4 regions of the Shewanella marisflavi genome follow, and region 1 is predicted to be linked to each of the others. Evidence: predicted binding sites of a transcription regulator. Region 1 holds the regulator's gene; each other region holds the start of a gene.
The links. The regulator MetJ, encoded in region 1, represses methionine synthesis genes. The targets are predictions, from matches to a motif close to TAGACGTCTAGACGTCTA.
Positions count from the first base shown of each region.

Region 2: metE (5-methyltetrahydropteroyltriglutamate--homocysteine S-methyltransferase) is a predicted target of MetJ. The motif match lies at 1,769-1,786, and genes of this name have one in related genera.
Region 3: metH (methionine synthase) is a predicted target of MetJ. The motif match lies at 2,116-2,133, and genes of this name have one in related genera.
Region 4: CFF01_RS10450 (cystathionine beta-lyase) is a predicted target of MetJ. The motif match lies at 2,644-2,661, and genes of this name have one in related genera.

Region 1 is NZ_CP022272.1:551,922-556,136, forward strand. Features, by position in the region: gene CFF01_RS02470 (conjugal transfer protein TraF) at 1-503, shown strand, start outside; gene CFF01_RS02475 (sulfite exporter TauE/SafE family protein) at 555-1,295, opposite strand; gene metJ (met regulon transcriptional regulator MetJ) at 1,373-1,687, opposite strand; gene metB (cystathionine gamma-synthase) at 1,911-3,077, shown strand; gene CFF01_RS02490 (bifunctional aspartate kinase/homoserine dehydrogenase II) at 3,097-4,215, shown strand, end outside.
Region 2 is NZ_CP022272.1:980,009-984,223, forward strand. Features, by position in the region: gene CFF01_RS04335 (HDOD domain-containing protein) at 1-367, shown strand, start outside; gene CFF01_RS04340 (hypothetical protein) at 460-726, opposite strand; gene CFF01_RS04345 (LysR family transcriptional regulator) at 796-1,695, opposite strand; gene metE (5-methyltetrahydropteroyltriglutamate--homocysteine S-methyltransferase) at 1,897-4,176, shown strand.
Region 3 is NZ_CP022272.1:761,736-765,950, reverse strand. Features, by position in the region: gene CFF01_RS03400 (ABC transporter ATP-binding protein) at 1-820, opposite strand, end outside; cobalamin riboswitch at 1,024-1,204, opposite strand; gene CFF01_RS03395 (histidine phosphatase family protein) at 1,273-1,884, opposite strand; gene metH (methionine synthase) at 2,215-4,215, shown strand, end outside.
Region 4 is NZ_CP022272.1:2,388,844-2,393,058, forward strand. Features, by position in the region: gene pdsR (proteobacterial dedicated sortase system response regulator) at 1-416, shown strand, start outside; gene pdsS (proteobacterial dedicated sortase system histidine kinase) at 419-2,593, shown strand; gene CFF01_RS10450 (cystathionine beta-lyase) at 2,698-3,885, shown strand; gene CFF01_RS10455 (CreA family protein) at 4,030-4,215, opposite strand, start outside.

The DNA of each region.
Region 1 (4,215 bases):
CTAATAACTACGATGTCGATGACTTTGACGACAACAAGTATCGCAACGATGAAAGCGTGTTTAACTTGGATATCGGCGTGGCCATGCAGCCCATAGAAGGCTTAACTCTGGGCCTATCTGGACGCAACTTGGTGAGTCAGAAGCTCGATACCGTTGAGACCTTGGGGCGTCAGTTTACCTATCGCATCGAGGCCTTATACACCTTAGGTGTTGCCTATGATTGGGATAAGTTCAGTTTGACGTCCGATGTGGATCTCAATGGTCATAAGCGCTTTGACGAGCTGGGTGAAACACAATATTGGCGCATAGGTGGTGAAATGAGAGCCACAGATTGGTTTGCGCTGCGTTTGGGTTATCGCCACGATATGAAAGATACCAGTAGTAACCTCTATAGCTTAGGTACGGGCTTTACCATAGGGCGCTTCTTTAACTTAGATCTTACCGGTTTAGTGGGCAGTGACGATGCCTTTGGCGGCGTGATTCAAACTTCTTATCATTTTTAGCCTAAGGTAGCGATAATCGAAAAGCCGGCAATATTGCCGGCTTTTTCTATTTTATAGCAGACTCGTTATCGACTTGGCGGCCAATAGGATAGCACTCAGGCTACAGAGGATAAGCGTCATCATACGGGTCTTTTGTTTGTCTATGCGTCCGACGAGTCGGTTTGCCATCAGATAACCAAGCAGCACTGAGGGCAGTAGTAAGGCCGAGGAGTAAAAGTGTTGCGGGGTAAGCAGCCCTGTCAGCCCTAAGATCACCATGGCGATGGCGGAACTGAAGATAAAGAAGGCCGACAATGCAGCGCGAAACTGCTTGGCATCTTTGCCCGAGAGTAAGATAGCCAATGGCGGACCGCCGATGGCAGCTATGTTGCCGAAGATCCCCGAGATCACGCCAGCGCTAAAGAGAGAACGTCGATTGACCACCAGGCTAACCCTGAGCAGGCTCAGCACTACGGCAATTGCGACAATGATGGAGATTGTGAGTCCTAAGATAGCTTGTGGGGCGAACAAGAGTAAACCAGCGCCGATAAATCCACCTGGGATTCGACCGAGCAAGGCGTATTGCAGCCCATTAAACTCCAAGGCGCCGCGTTCACGAAATAGGGTCAATAGGGCGATAGAGAAACCCATTAAAATCACGGGCGCCGGAACCAATGAGGGCTCGATAAGATAAAGTAACGGTGAGGCTACTATCGCCATGCCAAAGCCGATAAGGCTCTGGGTGAGAGCGCCGACAAAGACGATAAGCGAGGCGAGCGCCAAGATCTGTGGATCGAGCGGAAGTGCAGGCACAGGGATAGTCCAGACTAAGTGTGAAAACTAAAGAGGGATCGCCTAGCGATCCCTCTGTCGATTAGTGTGTGGCCGTGTTATTCCATCTCTTCCCACTCAATGCCCATTTCGGTCATTAGGCGTTTTACCTCTGCTGGAATGCTGTCGGGTTTATCTTTAGACAGGTCATCATCGTGCGGCAGTGGCTGGCCAGTATAGGCATGTAAGAAAGCTTCGCAGAGTAACTCACTATTGGTGGCGTGACGTAAGTTATTGACCTGGCGCCGAGTGCGCTCATCGGTTAATACCTTAAGCACCTTTAGAGGAATAGATACAGTGATCTTCTTTACCTGCTCATTCTTCTTACCATGTTCAGCATAGGGGCTGATATAATCGCCATTCCACTCAGTCATTGACTCACCTGTAAATTCTCAAATTCGGTGCAGATTTTAAACCCTTACAAAATACAGTCAAATTATTGCCTCTAATTTTTGGTAATTGCAAATAGATTTCTAAATGTTTGGACGTCTAAACGTCTAAAGTTGTTGACGCTACCCGTTGGCTTAGGTACATTTAGACGTCCAGACATCTCTTTTGCCAGAGGTCTCTGCCCAGATTCGAATTGAGGAGTTGAAGATGACAGAGCGTAAACTAGCCACCGCCGCCGTAAGACAAGGCATAGAGTCAGACACTCAGCATGGTGCCGTGGTGCCGCCTATCTATCTGTCGACAAATTACTCGTTTGAAGGGCATCAACAGCCGCGGGCATTCGATTATAGTCGTTCGGGCAATCCTACTCGCTCAATCTTGGGCGATGCAATTGCCGAGTTGGAAAAAGGGGCTACAGGCGTGATCACCTGCACCGGCATGGCAGCCATCACTCTTGTGACCAGCCTGTTGGGGCCTGAGGATCTCTTGGTGGTGCCCCATGACTGTTATGGCGGCAGCTATCGACTCTTTACCAACCTCGCGAAGAAGGGGGCCTTTAAGTTAGCCGTAGTGGATCAAACCGATGATGTCGCGTTACGCCAAGCGCTATCACAAGCGCCTAAGATGGTGTGGCTTGAGACACCTTCTAACCCGCTGCTGAGGGTGGTCGATATTGAAGCCATTGCACAGGCGAGCCATCAGGTTGGGGCACAGGTTGTAGTGGATAACACCTTCTTGTCTCCCATCTTGCAGCAACCTTTGTTGCTCGGCGCCGACATAGTGGTGCACTCGACCACCAAATATATTAACGGCCACAGCGATGTTGTCGGCGGCGCCGTGGTGGCCAAAGAACCTGAGGTCGGCGAGTTACTGCACTGGTGGTCTAATACTTTGGGGCTGACCGGTTCGGCTTTTGACAGCTACCTGACCCTGAGGGGATTAAGAACTCTCTCGGTGCGTATTCGTGAACATCAGGCCAACGCCCAGAAGGTTTTGGCCCTGCTTTGTGACCACAAGGCGGTAGAAAAAGTGTATTATCCGGGCCTTGTCGAGCATCCTGGCCATGAAATTGCGGCTAGACAGCAGAAGGGCTTCGGCGCAATGCTCAGTTTTGAGTTAAAAGGCGGTGAATCGGCACTCGTTGCCTTCTTAGATGCGTTACAATACTTCTCGGTAGCCGAGAGTCTGGGGGGCGTGGAGAGTCTGGTGGCAGTACCTGCGACTATGACCCACAGAGCGATGGACCCAGAGGCGCGTCGCGAAGCGGGTGTAAAAGATACCCTGATCCGCTTGTCTGTAGGGATTGAAGATGGTGAGGATCTGGTGGCAGATATACTCGCCGGTTTAGAAGCGGCTATCGCGGTAAGTAGTTAAAGGGTTTGAGGAGCATAAAATGACACGATGTCATTTGCATAAATTTGGTGGTTCTAGTTTAGCGGATGCAGATTGTTACCGCCGCGTCGCTCACATTTTACTGACTCATGGCCACAGCGATGATTTGATCGTGGTGTCGGCTGCGGGTAAGAGTACCAATTTTTTATACCGCTTGCTGGAGCTGTGTGACTCAAATCAGCTATGGCAAGAGGAGTTACAGGTGCTGGTGAGTTACCAGCAAAACCTGATTGAACAGTTGCTCTCCAACGAGCAGGCCCGTAGCCTCAGAGAGCGCCTGTCGACCGACAAGTCGCAGCTGAGTAGCCTGCTGTCGCTGGATGAACTGAACGACTATCAACGTAACCAGGTAGTAAGTTTCGGCGAGCGTTGGTCTTCGCGTCTGCTGGCGGCGCTGCTGAGAGAATCTGGCGTGGCCGCATCGGATGTCGATGCCCGTACCCTGCTGGTAGCCGATGAAGGCGCCGTGCCGCAGATCCGCATAGGCGAGTCGAGACAAAGAGTGCAGGCACTGCTTGAGGCTCATCCTCAAGAGCGTCTGGTGATCACCGGCTTTATCTGCGCCAATGAACAGGGTGATACCCTGCTGCTTGGTCGCAACGGCTCAGATTTTAGTGCCACCCTGTTGGCCAGTCTGGCAGATATCGAGCGAGTCACCATCTGGACCGACGTCGAAGGGGTGTTTAACGCCGACCCCAACCGAATTAATGATGCCAAGTTGCTTAAGAGCATGTCGCTGACCGAGGCGAATCGCCTGGCGCATCTGGGCTCCCCTGTGCTGCACAATCGTACCCTGCAGCCTCTGTTTGATACCGAGGTTAGCCTGGCGGTGCGCTCAAGTTATGCCCCCCATACCGACTTCACCCTGATCGCGCCAAAGAGCTCGTCGGCCAGTGCCCCTGTGGTGACCAGTCTGCCGAGCGTTAGCCTATTCAGCTTGACCATAGATGTCGAGTTGCCGCAGTTACTGGCTTGCTTTGCCCGTGCAGGGCTGACGCCACTGGCCTATTGGTCATTGGCTCATGGTCGCGCCGAGCTGGCCTTTACCCATGAGAATCAGAAGCAAGCCCAGGCGATTTTTGAAGCCAATACTGGCGAGTTGGGTATCGATGAGTTGCAG
Region 2 (4,215 bases), 430 kb from region 1:
GACCGAGAGTATTGCTACCGATGCCGTCGATAGCCTGCATCATATGGAAGGAGTCGACATCAGTCCGGATGAGGTGCAGACCCTGGCGCTGTTTAGCGTGTTTGGCGAGATAATCGCCCTGACTGCCTTTGCCTATCTGAACGCCGAGTCGGAGCAGTCATTCCCGCTCTCTATCATTAAATCATTGATCGATAATCAGAAGCAGACCCTGACTCTGGAGGCGTTTGAGTCTCTTGGCCTTGACGAGGAGTTAAGGGAAGAGTTTATGATCGCCCATAACCTGCGTCAGACCCGCAATCCAAATTCGCCAGGTTTGGTGCTACGCCGGGTGCTCTCTATGCGAAATCAGCTGCTCAACCCGCTATAGGCGTTTTGACCAGCTAAAAGAAAACCTGCCAAGTGCAGGTTTTTTTGTGTCTAGAGTTTGAAAGCTTGAGTTCGGGCTTTCTTGCTTACCGGTTACAGCTTGTCGGTTGAGCGGCCGTCAATATCGGGTGTCGCCACCAGACGGCCAAAGAATTGGCTGAGACCATGGACTTTGCGAATATATTCGGCCCAGATGATGCCCAAAAGCGCCCCCATGGCTAAGCCTAAAAGTGGCGCGGTTAGGCTAGACGGCGACTGTTGCATGCTAAATAGGCCGCCGCTAAGCAGACCTAATAAGGAAGGGGATAAGACGATACCAAACCAGAGACAGGCTTGAACAAAAAGTGCTACAAGTTTCATACTAATCCTTTAGTGTTTCTCGAGCGATAACGCCAGTCTACCTCTAGGCTCACTGCTTGTATACTCGGCTCAGTGCCCCTGACGTTCCAGCCCCTCAGAGGTCACCAAATTCAGCCACTGCTGGGCGAGACGCGCGCTGCTGCCATTACTGCGATAGGCGCCGAACAGAGGGCGTTTTAGCCCTTCAGGGCCCAGTTTTACTGCCTTGAGCGACAGACCATGTGCCTCATTGATGGACCAACTCGGCAGGGCAGCGACGCCATCCTTACAGGCGATGCGTTGCAGCAACATGGCGGTAAGATCGCAGCGGATCTGCTTGGCGACCGGTACGCCTGCTGGCTCCATGAAGTGGCGATAGATATCCAGTCTGTCTAATGGAACTGGGTAGGTGAGCAGTGTCTGCTCGCTAAGCTCTGCTGGCGTGACATAGGGCGCATCGGCCAGCGGATGGTCTTTGGCGACCAGGAGTTTGACCTCGAAATCGAACAGGTGCTGGTAGGCGATATCATGATCAGGGATAGGATCTGAAGTGAGCACCACATCCAGTTGCCCCTGCTTGAGCGCAGTCAGCGAATCGAATAGATGACGGCTCGATAACTCAAGGTTAGTGTGGGGAAAGCTGGCATTAAACTGCTCGATCACCGGCATCAGCCAGCGAAAGCAGCTGTGACACTCTATGCCCACAAAGAGATCTTTCACCTCGCCGCCCAGACCGTTTTTCAGATCGATCTCAGTTTCTATCACCTTAGGTAAGATCTCTTCGGCCAGATTGAGTAGGCGAGCTCCCTCCTGAGTAAAAGAGAGGGGTTTGCTCTTACGCACGAATATTGCCGAGTTGATGCGGGTCTCCAATTCCTTGATCTGGTGGGATAAGGCTGACTGGGTGACAAAGCGCTTCTTGGCTGCGCCCGCGAGACTGCCGCTCTCTTTCAGGGCGACCAATGTACGTAAATGCCTAAGCTCTATCATTTTTTACCTCACATGAATTTGGCTCATGTTGCTCGTGAAATCAATTCGATTGCGAGACAACAGACTAGCACAATAAACTTCTAGACGTCCAGACGCCTGTTTATGTTTGTTGTGCAATTTCAGTTATCACACCTGGATTGCGATGACAGCGAAGGGCGCTAACCATGAATTTCGCTCATCTTAATGCAAAAGGTATACAATATGCAAACTCTAGATATTGCTTCATTAGGCTTTCCCCGTATCGGCCGTCAACGGGAACTTAAATTTGCCCTGGAAAAGTATTGGCGCGAAGAGATAGATCAGGCTCAGCTGCAATCGGTCGCCCGCGAGCTGCGTCAAACACACTGGCAGTGGCAGCAAGAGTCTGGGGTAAGCCAGGTGCCTGTTGGGGATTTTGCCTTCTACGATCAGGTACTCACCCTGAGCGCCACCATTAACGCTATCCCGACCCGCCATCGCAGTGGCGAGCAGGTGGATCTCGACACTCTGTTTCGCGTGGCCCGTGGCCGTGCTCCAACGGGAGAGGCGAGCCGCGCCGCCCAGATGAAAAAGTATTTCAACACTAACTATCACTACATAGTGCCCGAGCTCACGCCAGGCCAAAGCTTCGAGATCGCCTATGAGCAGCTGTTCGACGAGGTGGACGAGGCTAAAGCGCTGGGTCATCAGCCAAAGCCTGTGCTGCTGGGGCCTGTCAGTTATCTTTATCTTGCCAAGTGTGAAGGTGAGCTTTTCGATAAGCTGAGCCTGTTGCCTGAGCTGATTAAGGTGTATCAAGCCATCTTAACGCGCTTCGCAGGCCAAGGGGTGAGCTGGGTACAGCTCGACGAGCCTATCTTGGCGCTGGAGCTTGACGGTGAGTGGCTGGCGGCGTTCCAGCCGACTTACAAAGAGCTCAGTGGTCAGGGCGTTAAGCTGCTGCTGGCGAGCTACTACGGCTCAGTGGCCCATCATCATGAGGTGATTCGCGATCTCAAGGTTGATGGACTTCATCTGGATCTGGTGAGCGCTCCTGAGCAGCTTACCCCCTTTGCGGCAACGCTTAGGCCTGAGCAGGTACTCAGCCTTGGGGTGATCAATGGCCGTAACGTGTGGGCGGCGGATCTCGATATCTTGGCAGAGCGACTGCGTGGCGTGGTGGCGGATCTTGGTGAGCGAGTTTGGCTGGCGCCCTCCTGTTCGCTTTTGCATGTGCCTGTGGATCTGACGAGCGAAACTGAGTTGGCCCCCGAGCTTGCCAATCAACTCAGTTTTGCCAAGCAGAAGCTTGATGAATTGGCGCAGCTAGGTACCTTGCTGGTCTCGCCACAGAGCGATGAGGCGCAGGCGATAACTGGGCGTTGTCAGGCGAGGCGTCAGGCCCGTGAACAGGCGGCGAATACTGAGGTGCAGGCAAGACTCAAGGCGTTAACCTCAGCGGATTTTGAGCGCCATAGCGATTTTGGCGAGCGTCGCCTCAAGCAACAGGCCCGTTTTCGTCTGCCGCTGCTGCCCACTACCACAATCGGCTCCTTCCCGCAGACGCCAGCTATTCGCGGCCTGCGTAGCCGCTGGCGCAAGGGGGAGTTGACCGAACAGGCCTATGTTGCGCAGCTTGAGGCGGTGACTCGTGACAGTATCGCCCGTCAGCTTAAGTTGGGGATCGATGTCTTGGTCCATGGTGAGGCCGAGCGTAACGACATGGTGGAGTATTTCGGTGAGCAGCTCGAAGGTGTGGGCTTTACCCAGTTTGCCTGGGTGCAGAGCTATGGCTCGCGCTGCGTTAAGCCGCCGCTTATCTATGGTGATGTATCCCGTCGTCAGCCGATGACGCTCCAGTGGGCAAGCTTTGCCCAGAGTCTGACCGACAGACCGGTGAAAGGCATGTTGACCGGCCCTGTGACCATACTGCACTGGTCCTTTGCCCGGGAAGATATTGGTCGCGAGGAGATCGCCAATCAGCTTGCCTTAGCAATTCGTGATGAGGTGACCGATCTGCAGGCAGCAGGTATAGGCATCATACAGATAGATGAACCTGCCTTTCGTGAAGGCCTGCCACTGAAGGCCAGTGAGTGGCAGCACTATCTCGATTGGGCTGTGGCCGCCTTTAAGCTCAGCGCGGCAGGCGTGGAGGATGAGACTCAGATCCATACCCATATGTGCTATAGCGAGTTCAACGCCACCATAGATGCCATCGCCGCCATGGACGCCGATGTGATCACTATAGAAACCTCGCGCTCTCACATGGAACTGCTCAATGCCTTCGAAGACTTCGAGTATCCCAATGAGATAGGGCCCGGCGTATATGACATCCACAGCCCAAATATACCTAGCGTCGAGGAGATGGTGGGCTTAATTGAGAAGGCGGCGACTAAGATCCCCGTGGGACAGCTTTGGGTGAATCCCGACTGTGGACTGAAGACGCGCACCTGGGATGAGGTGGAGCCCGCACTGCAAAACATGGTGAAGGCCACTAAGGAGCTGAGAAGACGCCTGGGATAATGACTCTGGCGACTCTTTGCCTTTAGATTAAGTGGGTGG
Region 3 (4,215 bases), 210 kb from region 1:
GCTCACCGTGAGATTGGGCCTGCTCGCCGTAATAGCCATAGAAATAGTGGATCTGCGGATTACCATGCTGGGGATGAGGCGCCACCTGACAACAGACACCGAAGGTGTTGGCGATCTGGGCTTCACTCAGCACCTGCTTAGGCGTCCCCTGAGCCACGGCCCAGCCGCGATCGAGCAACAACAGCTTATCGCACATGGCACTGGCAAGATTCAGATCATGGATAGAGATCACCACTGTCACCCCAAGGGTCTTAAGCAACTCAAGGATCTGGATCTGATAACGGATATCCAGGTGATTAGTGGGCTCATCGAGGATCAATAGCTTAGGGCGCTGCACTATGGCGCGGGCGATCAGGGCGCGCTGCTTCTCACCGCCCGAGAGGGACTCGTATGCCTGCCCGGCGCGATCGCTTAAGCCCACTGTCTCCAAGGCGCGGCGCACCGCCTGCTTGTCGGCGGGGGTCGTCATCGAAAAGGCGCTCTTGTGAGGCGTCAGCCCAAGTGCCACCAGCTGCGCCGTGGTCATGTCGAAATGCTGCGGCGTATCTTGCAGCACTACGGCGACCTCACGGGCAAAGGCCCGGGCACTCAGGCTGGCGATGGGTTGGCCAAACAGCTTGATCTCGCCGCGACTCGGGGTAAGAAAACGATAGAGGCAGCGCAGCAGGCTGGACTTGCCGGCGCCATTGGGACCTATAATCCCCAGCATCTTACCCTCTGGCAGATCCAGCTTGACCCCAGAGAGGATGGCGCGCTCGCCGCAGCGCCAGCTGAGATCCCGCACCGACAGCGCCGGGCGCGCACAGGCGCCATCGCCGATGGCTGCACCAGCACCTGTGTCTGTACCTAAAATAGCACCGTCACTGGCGCCGAGAGACAGGAGTGATTCTGTTTGTGATGGCTGACTAGGGGCGCTCAAGGTCGCGCCCTCCGGGGAGCAGCGCCGAGGCGCCCTCGCCCTTGGGCCAAACTCGGCCCCGAGGTATTCTTCATCTATAGGCTCCCTCAAGTCACCCGCTTGAGATAGTAGTTAGAGAGTAGGCAGGTATCCTGACTCGTGGCGACCCGGGCGATAATACGACCTGGCAGCACACTCACAGTTGCGGGCACAGTTTGGGCTAACGGCACTTGGCCTTCCCCAATTCCCTATTAAGTCCGAGTTATTCCCTGTGGGATCTCGACACCTTACTCCCGGCGCAGGCGGTCCCTGCGCCCGGTTATTATGCGGTATTTCCGCCAAGAGACAAGGCGAAACACAAGTTAGTCCATGGCTTATTCGGCGTCATGCCAGTGCAATCGCCAGTAGCCTTCCCCCCCCTTGTCGCGGTAATGACTTATCTTAACCACGCTGGCGTAATCCAGGCTCAGCTGGGTGTAGAAGCCTACCGCTCGCTCTACCCCAAGGGCCTTGGCCATCAAGTGACGGATCACCCCGCCATGGGTGATCAACAGCAAAATCTCACCGCTATGCTGATGTACCAACTGCTCGACCATCTCGTCGATACGCTGCTCAAAGGCCGCCATGGTTTCAGCCTCAGGCAAGGGATTTTTCCAGGGGTCTTGCCAATAGGCGCTCAACTCAGCGCCATGCTCGGCGTGCAGCTCAGGAATGGGCTGACCATCCCAGCGGCCGAAATAGATCTCTTTTAAACCAGCATCTAACGCCACCTTGATCTGACTCTTGCTAGTCAAATGCTCGGCAAACACGCGGCAACGCTTAAGCGGCGAGCTGATCACCCTGTCTACCGGCTCCGGCAGCTTGGCAAAGGCGAGTTGCATCTGAGCAAAACCTATCTCTGTCAGGGGCAGATCGCTGTGCCCCCTCAGCAGGTTACCGCCTTCGCATTCGCCGTGTCGCATCAAATAGAGTGTCGTTTGCGTCATATCCGCAGCATTAAACCTTTTCAAGTTAAGTCGCTAGCAGCATACCCTTATGGCAATAAGCTTGGCAACGCCAGACAATTAACACATTGAAAAACTTTCAAATTAAATATCTTTGTCGGCCTTTCCATACAATGCAGTTTAAACAGGACGCAGCGGCGCAACTCTCGAATTTCATCCGGGTTTACGCTTATACTCATTTGACTTGCCCTGGGTATTATAAGTCGATTAGTATAGACGTCTATACGTTTATACATCCAAAACAAAAATAGTGCGTCGATGAGCTAGACGCAGTCAGTTTAGGCAATAGGTCAGTTGAAGTAGGTAAAAGTTATGGCGACCCCATCCCCTGTTCAAAACGTAAGACAGATTAACGACGCGATCCGCGAGCGACTCAATAACGAAATTTTGATCCTCGACGGCGCCATGGGCACCATGATCCAGAACCATAAACTGGAAGAAGCCGACTTTCGCGGCGCGCGCTTTGCCGATTGGCCCTGCGATCTTAAGGGCAACAACGACCTGTTGGTGCTGACTCAAGCTGAGCTGATTAAACAGATCCACAAGGATTACCTTGAGGCTGGCGCCGACATCATAGAAACCAACACCTTTAACGCTACCCGTGTGGCCATGGCCGACTATGAGATGCAGGAGCTGTCACGAGAGATCAACCTTGAGGGCGCTCGCCTCGCCCGCGCCGCCTGTGACGAGGTGACCCGCGCAACTGGTCGCCAATGCTATGTTGCCGGGGTACTGGGGCCCACCAACCGCACCTGCTCTATCAGCCCGGATGTCAACGATCCCGGCTATCGCAATATCCATTTCGACGAGCTAGTCAGCGCCTATATCGAGTCCATCGAGGCCCTGATAGAAGGCGGCGCCGACATCATCATGGTAGAAACCATCTTCGATACCCTCAACGCCAAGGCGGCGCTGTTTGCCATCGAAACGGTATTCGACCAGCTGGGCCAACGCCTGCCTATCATGATCTCAGGCACCATTACCGATGCCTCGGGCCGCACACTGACGGGCCAGACCACAGAGGCCTTCTATAACTCGCTGCGCCATGTGAAGCCACTTTCTATCGGCCTCAACTGCGCCCTGGGCCCACAAGAACTGCGTCCCTATGTGGAGGAGCTGTCGAAGATCGCCGAGTGTTATGTCTCCGCCCACCCCAACGCCGGCCTGCCCAACGAGTTTGGCGGGTACGACGAGACGCCAGAGGAGATGGCCGAGGTGATAGGCCCCTGGGCAGAAGAAGGTTTGCTCAACATTATCGGCGGCTGCTGCGGTACCACACCTGAGCATATCAAGGTGATCCGCGCGGCTGTCACTAAACACAGCGCCCGCACATTGCCTAAACTGCCCGTAGCCTGCCGCCTGTCGGGACTGGAGCCCCTAACCATAGACGCTGACTCCCTGTTTGTGAACGTGGGCGAGCGCACCAATGTCACCGGCTCGGCCAAGTTTCTGCGACTGATCAAGACTGGCGAATACGAAGAGGCACTGTCGGTCGCCCGGGATCAGGTAGAGAACGGTGCCCAGATCATCGATATCAACATGGATGAGGGGATGCTCGACGGCGTCGAGGTGATGCAGAAGTTCCTCAACCTTATCGCCTCAGAGCCAGATATCAGCCGGGTACCTATCATGATCGACTCCTCCAAGTGGGAGGTGATCGAAGCCGGACTCAAATGCATTCAAGGCAAAGGGGTAGTCAACTCCATCTCCCTCAAGGAGGGCGAAGAGAAGTTTATCGAGCAGGCCACCCTGGTAAAACGCTACGGCGCGGCGGCCATCATCATGGCCTTCGACGAGGTCGGTCAGGCCGACACCATGGCGCGCAAGATAGAGATCTGTACCCGCGCCTACCGGGTATTGGTTGATAAAGTGGGCTTCCCGCCAGAAGATATTATCTTCGACCCTAACATCTTCGCCATCGCCACCGGCATCGACGAGCACGACAACTATGCGGTGGACTTCATCGAGGCAACGCGCGAGATCAAGCGCACCCTACCCCATGCCATGATCTCAGGCGGCGTGTCCAACGTCTCCTTCTCCTTCCGCGGCAACAACCCGGTGCGCGAGGCGATCCACGCCGTGTTCCTCTACCACGCCATCCAGGCGGGGATGGACATGGGCATAGTCAACGCCGGACAGCTGGCGATCTATGATGATATCGATCCCGAGCTTAAGGCCAGGGTTGAGGCTGTGGTGCTAAATCTGCCCTGCCCGGTTGAAGGTTCTAACAACACAGAGCAGCTGCTGGAGATCGCCGAGCAGTACCGTGGCGACGGCTCTGCTGGCCCCAAGAAAGAAGATCTTGAGTGGCGC
Region 4 (4,215 bases), 1.8 Mb from region 1:
GGTTGAGACTCGGCGCCGACGACTATTTGAGTAAAGATGTCAGTTTTCCCCATCTGATCGCCCGCCTGGCGGCACTATTTCGACGCTCGGACATCCAAAATGGCGCTAACCCCCAAGATGGCATGATAGAGCACGGCAACCTGACCATAGATGTCAACCGTATTCAGGTCTACTGGAAACAGCTGCCTATCGAGCTGACGGTTACCGAATTTTGGATGGTACATGCCCTGGCCAAACACCCCGGACATGTACGCAGTCGCCAAGCGCTGATGCAAGATGCCAAGATCTATGTGGACGACAGCACCATCACCTCCCATGTAAAGCGGATCCGTAAGAAATTTATTAGCCAAGATCCTGAATTTGATTGCATAGATACCGTATATGGCATGGGTTATCGCTGGGACAACCAAGACTAAGCATGTTTAATCTACCCATCGGCCTGCGCACTAAGGTCGCCATCCTCTCCCTGTTTCTGCTCTGCCTGCCTTGGTTGGGCTACCAGTATGTGTGGGAGATGGAAAAATACCTGCGCTATGGTCAGGAAAAAACCTTGGAAGGGACCACTCAGGCCCTGGCCACCGCTCTACACGAACGCCCTAAACTATTCGACAAACAAGCCAGTTTCCTGTCACAGGTAAAAAAAGGACGGGATCTCTACGCCTATCCTTTAAGCGGTCCCATACACCTAGATGGCAAATTAGGCGAGTGGCAAAACAATCGTCATCGCGCCCTGGTTTATGGCGCCGACCACCAGCTATTTAAGGCCGATGACGGCAAGCCCCTTAATGTCAGTTTTACCCATATGGTGGGTAAATACGCCGGTTACCTGTACGCCTATTTCGAGGTAACCGATCCTAAGGTGATCTACCGCGGCACTAACAGCCTGAGAATCGACAATAACGACCATCTGGCCATCGCCACCTTGGCGCCCGATGGTCATTTTCGCCGCTATATCGTCGCCACCATACGCGATGGCTGGATAAGCGCCTTCGAACTGCCTGCCGATCCCAAACGCTCTCAACCGGTTACTCCAGAAGTGCGCATACAGGGCAAATGGCTCAAAACCGAAAAAGGCTACAACATAGAACTCAGAATGCCGCTGGAGATGGTAGGCAGCAAGCTGGGCTTTGCCATCGTCGATGTCAACGACAGGCGTAAACGCAATGTTGAGGCGATTGTCGGTACTTCGGCCACCGACGATGTCACCAAGCTAGGCACTGTGCTTGTACCTTCGCCAGAAATTGAAAGCATCATCAAGGGGATGAGCCATAACAGCTCACGGATCTGGGTGGTGGATCGCCATGGCCGGGTATTGGCTAAATCCGGCGATATCTACAGCAGCACCAATGTCTGGGCGCAAACCGCCACAGAACAGACACCCGACAGCTTCTGGGGGCGATTTAAGCAAAACTATTTGCATCCCCTCTACTACCGCATTTTGACCACGCCGCCGAAACATTTTGTCGACTCCCTGAAAGACTCGACCGTATTGGAGGGCAGCCATATTCGCAAGGCCTTAGCCGGTCAGTTTGGCTCCACCTGGCGCCTGTCGCCCGATGGCAAGGCGGTGATCCTCGCCGCCGCCAGCCCCATCTGGATCGATAACACCGTCATGGGCGTGGTGATCGCCGAGGAAACCACCCACGGCATCCGTACCCTGCGCAACAAAGCGCTCGAGAAATTGTTCAACGTGATCTTAACCGTGATGAGCATGGGCACCCTGGCGCTCTTCTTCTTCGCCTCCAGTATCTCCAGCCGTATTCGCAAGTTACGCGATGACGCAGAGCAGGCGATCGACAGCCAGGGACGGATCAGAAAGGCGATTGTCGGGTCAAAGGTGCGTGATGAAATTGGCGATCTTAGCCGCAGTTTCGCCAGTATCGTCAGCCGTTTGAGCCAATATACCCATTATCTGGAGAATATGTCCTCCCGTCTGGGCCATGAACTGCGTACGCCAGTAGCCGTGGTTCGCTCATCGCTTGAGCACCTCAACAGCCAGGGACTGCCGCCTCAGCATCAAAAATATGTGGACAGAGCCCATGAAGGGGTTAGCCGACTCAATATGATCCTCAATAACATGAGTGAAGCGACGCGCCTCGAAGAAGCCCTGACCGATGCCGATGTCGATAACTTCCCCCTCGACAAGGTGATCGCCGGCTGTATGCAGGGCTATCAGATGACCTACCCCAATCAGCGCTTTGAACTGGAGATCGATAAGGAGCCGATGCCGATGCGCGGCGTGCCTGAATATATCGCCCAGTTAATGGACAAGCTGATCGCCAATGCCATCGAATTTAGCCAGCCTGAAACGCCCATCAAGGTGTCACTCAAAGCCAAGGGCAAACAGGCACTGCTGTGCGTCAGCAACCAAGGGCCATCTCTGCCGGCGAACATGGGCGAACAGATCTTCGAGTCCATGGTCTCGGTACGCGACCAGAAAGTGCAAGACAAGCCTCACTTAGGGCTAGGACTCTATATTGCCAGGCTGATCACCGATTTCCACGACGGCAGTATTCGCGCCGAAAATCTGATGCAAGACAATCAAGCCATAGGTGTCGCTATCCACATCCGTCTGCCACTTAAAACCCAATAGATGCAGGCCGATTTGCCAGGGTAAACACATAAGTAAATCTCACTTTCATTTAGCCGTATAGATGTTAAGATGGCTGCATTGCCTAGCCAAGATGAGTAGATGGGATGAAAAAAGAGACCAAGATAGTTAGCGTCGGCCGTGACAAGAAATGGAGTAAGGGGGTGATCAATCCCCCGGTATTTCGCGCTTCCACCGTGGTATTCGACACCATAGAAGAGATGCGTTACGCCACTAAAAACCGCGCCAATGGCGAGATGTTTTATGGCCGCCGCGGCACCCCTACCCACTTTGCCTTTCAGGCGGCCATTGCCGAACTTGAAGGTGGCGTGGGCACCGCGCTCTATCCCTCTGGTTCAGCCGCCATCTCGGGCGCACTACTCTCTTTTCTCAAGGCAGACGATCATCTCTTGATGGTCGATACCGCCTATGAACCCACACGGGATCTGTGTGACAAGCTGCTCAAAGGCTTTGGCATAGAAACCACCTACTACGACCCGCTGATCGGCAAAGGTATTGAGGCGCTAATCCGCCCCAATACCAAGGTGCTGTTTCTTGAGTCTCCCGGCTCTATCACCCTAGAGGTGCAAGATGTGCCGACCTTGAGCCGCATTGCCCATGAGCATGGTCTGGTGGTTATGCTGGATAACACCTGGGCCTCCCCTATCAACAGCCGCCCTTTCGAACTGGGCGTCGATATCTCCATTCAGGCCGCCACCAAATATATTGTTGGCCATTCAGATGTGATGCTGGGCACGGCAACCGCCAACGAGGCTCATTGGGAGCAGCTTAGAGAAAACAGCTATCTCATGGGGCAATGCACCTCGGCGGACGATATCTACCTCGCCAGCCGTGGGTTGCGGACCCTTGGGGTTCGCATGGCGCAACATGAAAAAAATGCCCTTAAGGTTGCCAATTGGTTGGCTACGCGCCCAGAGGTGGATCACCTGCGTCACCCCGCCTTTACCACCTGCCCTGGGCATGAGTTTTTTAAGCGCGATTTCAGCGCGTCTAACGGCCTCTTCTCCTTTGTACTCAAGGAAGGCAACATCAAGTCGATCACCGCCTTTGTGGAAAACATGCAGCACTTTAAAATGGGCTTCTCATGGGGCGGCTATGAAAGTCTGATTCTGGGTGTTTTTGGTATCGACAAGCTGCGCACCGCCACTCAGTGGGACAGCAGCAAACCCCTGATCCGCTTGCATGTGGGGCTGGAAAACCCTGACGATCTCATCAAAGATCTCGAGGCCGGCTTTGAGCGCTATAATGCGGTATTAGATGGCCGCAACGAGTAATGCATTACCTACGTCTTACCCATAGTGATTAAACAGTGGCAACTCAACTGCAGCAATTACACTGGCGTAAATAACCCACAGCAAAACGCCGTCAAAGATGACGGCGTTTTGTTTTTGGCTCAACTTATTTTGGCTCTACTTATTTTAGTTTGACGCTGGCTGTCCATTTGCTGAGCCACTCGTTTGCCAAGCCTGTGTGCCATAAAGCGGCACGGTGGACAGGCTGTGTTTATGGCTGCCATCAGTCTCCTTAGTCGAATAGGAGAGGTAAATCAGCGTCTGGTTATCAGCGTCATAGATGCGTCTCACCTTTAGCGACTTAAACAGTAT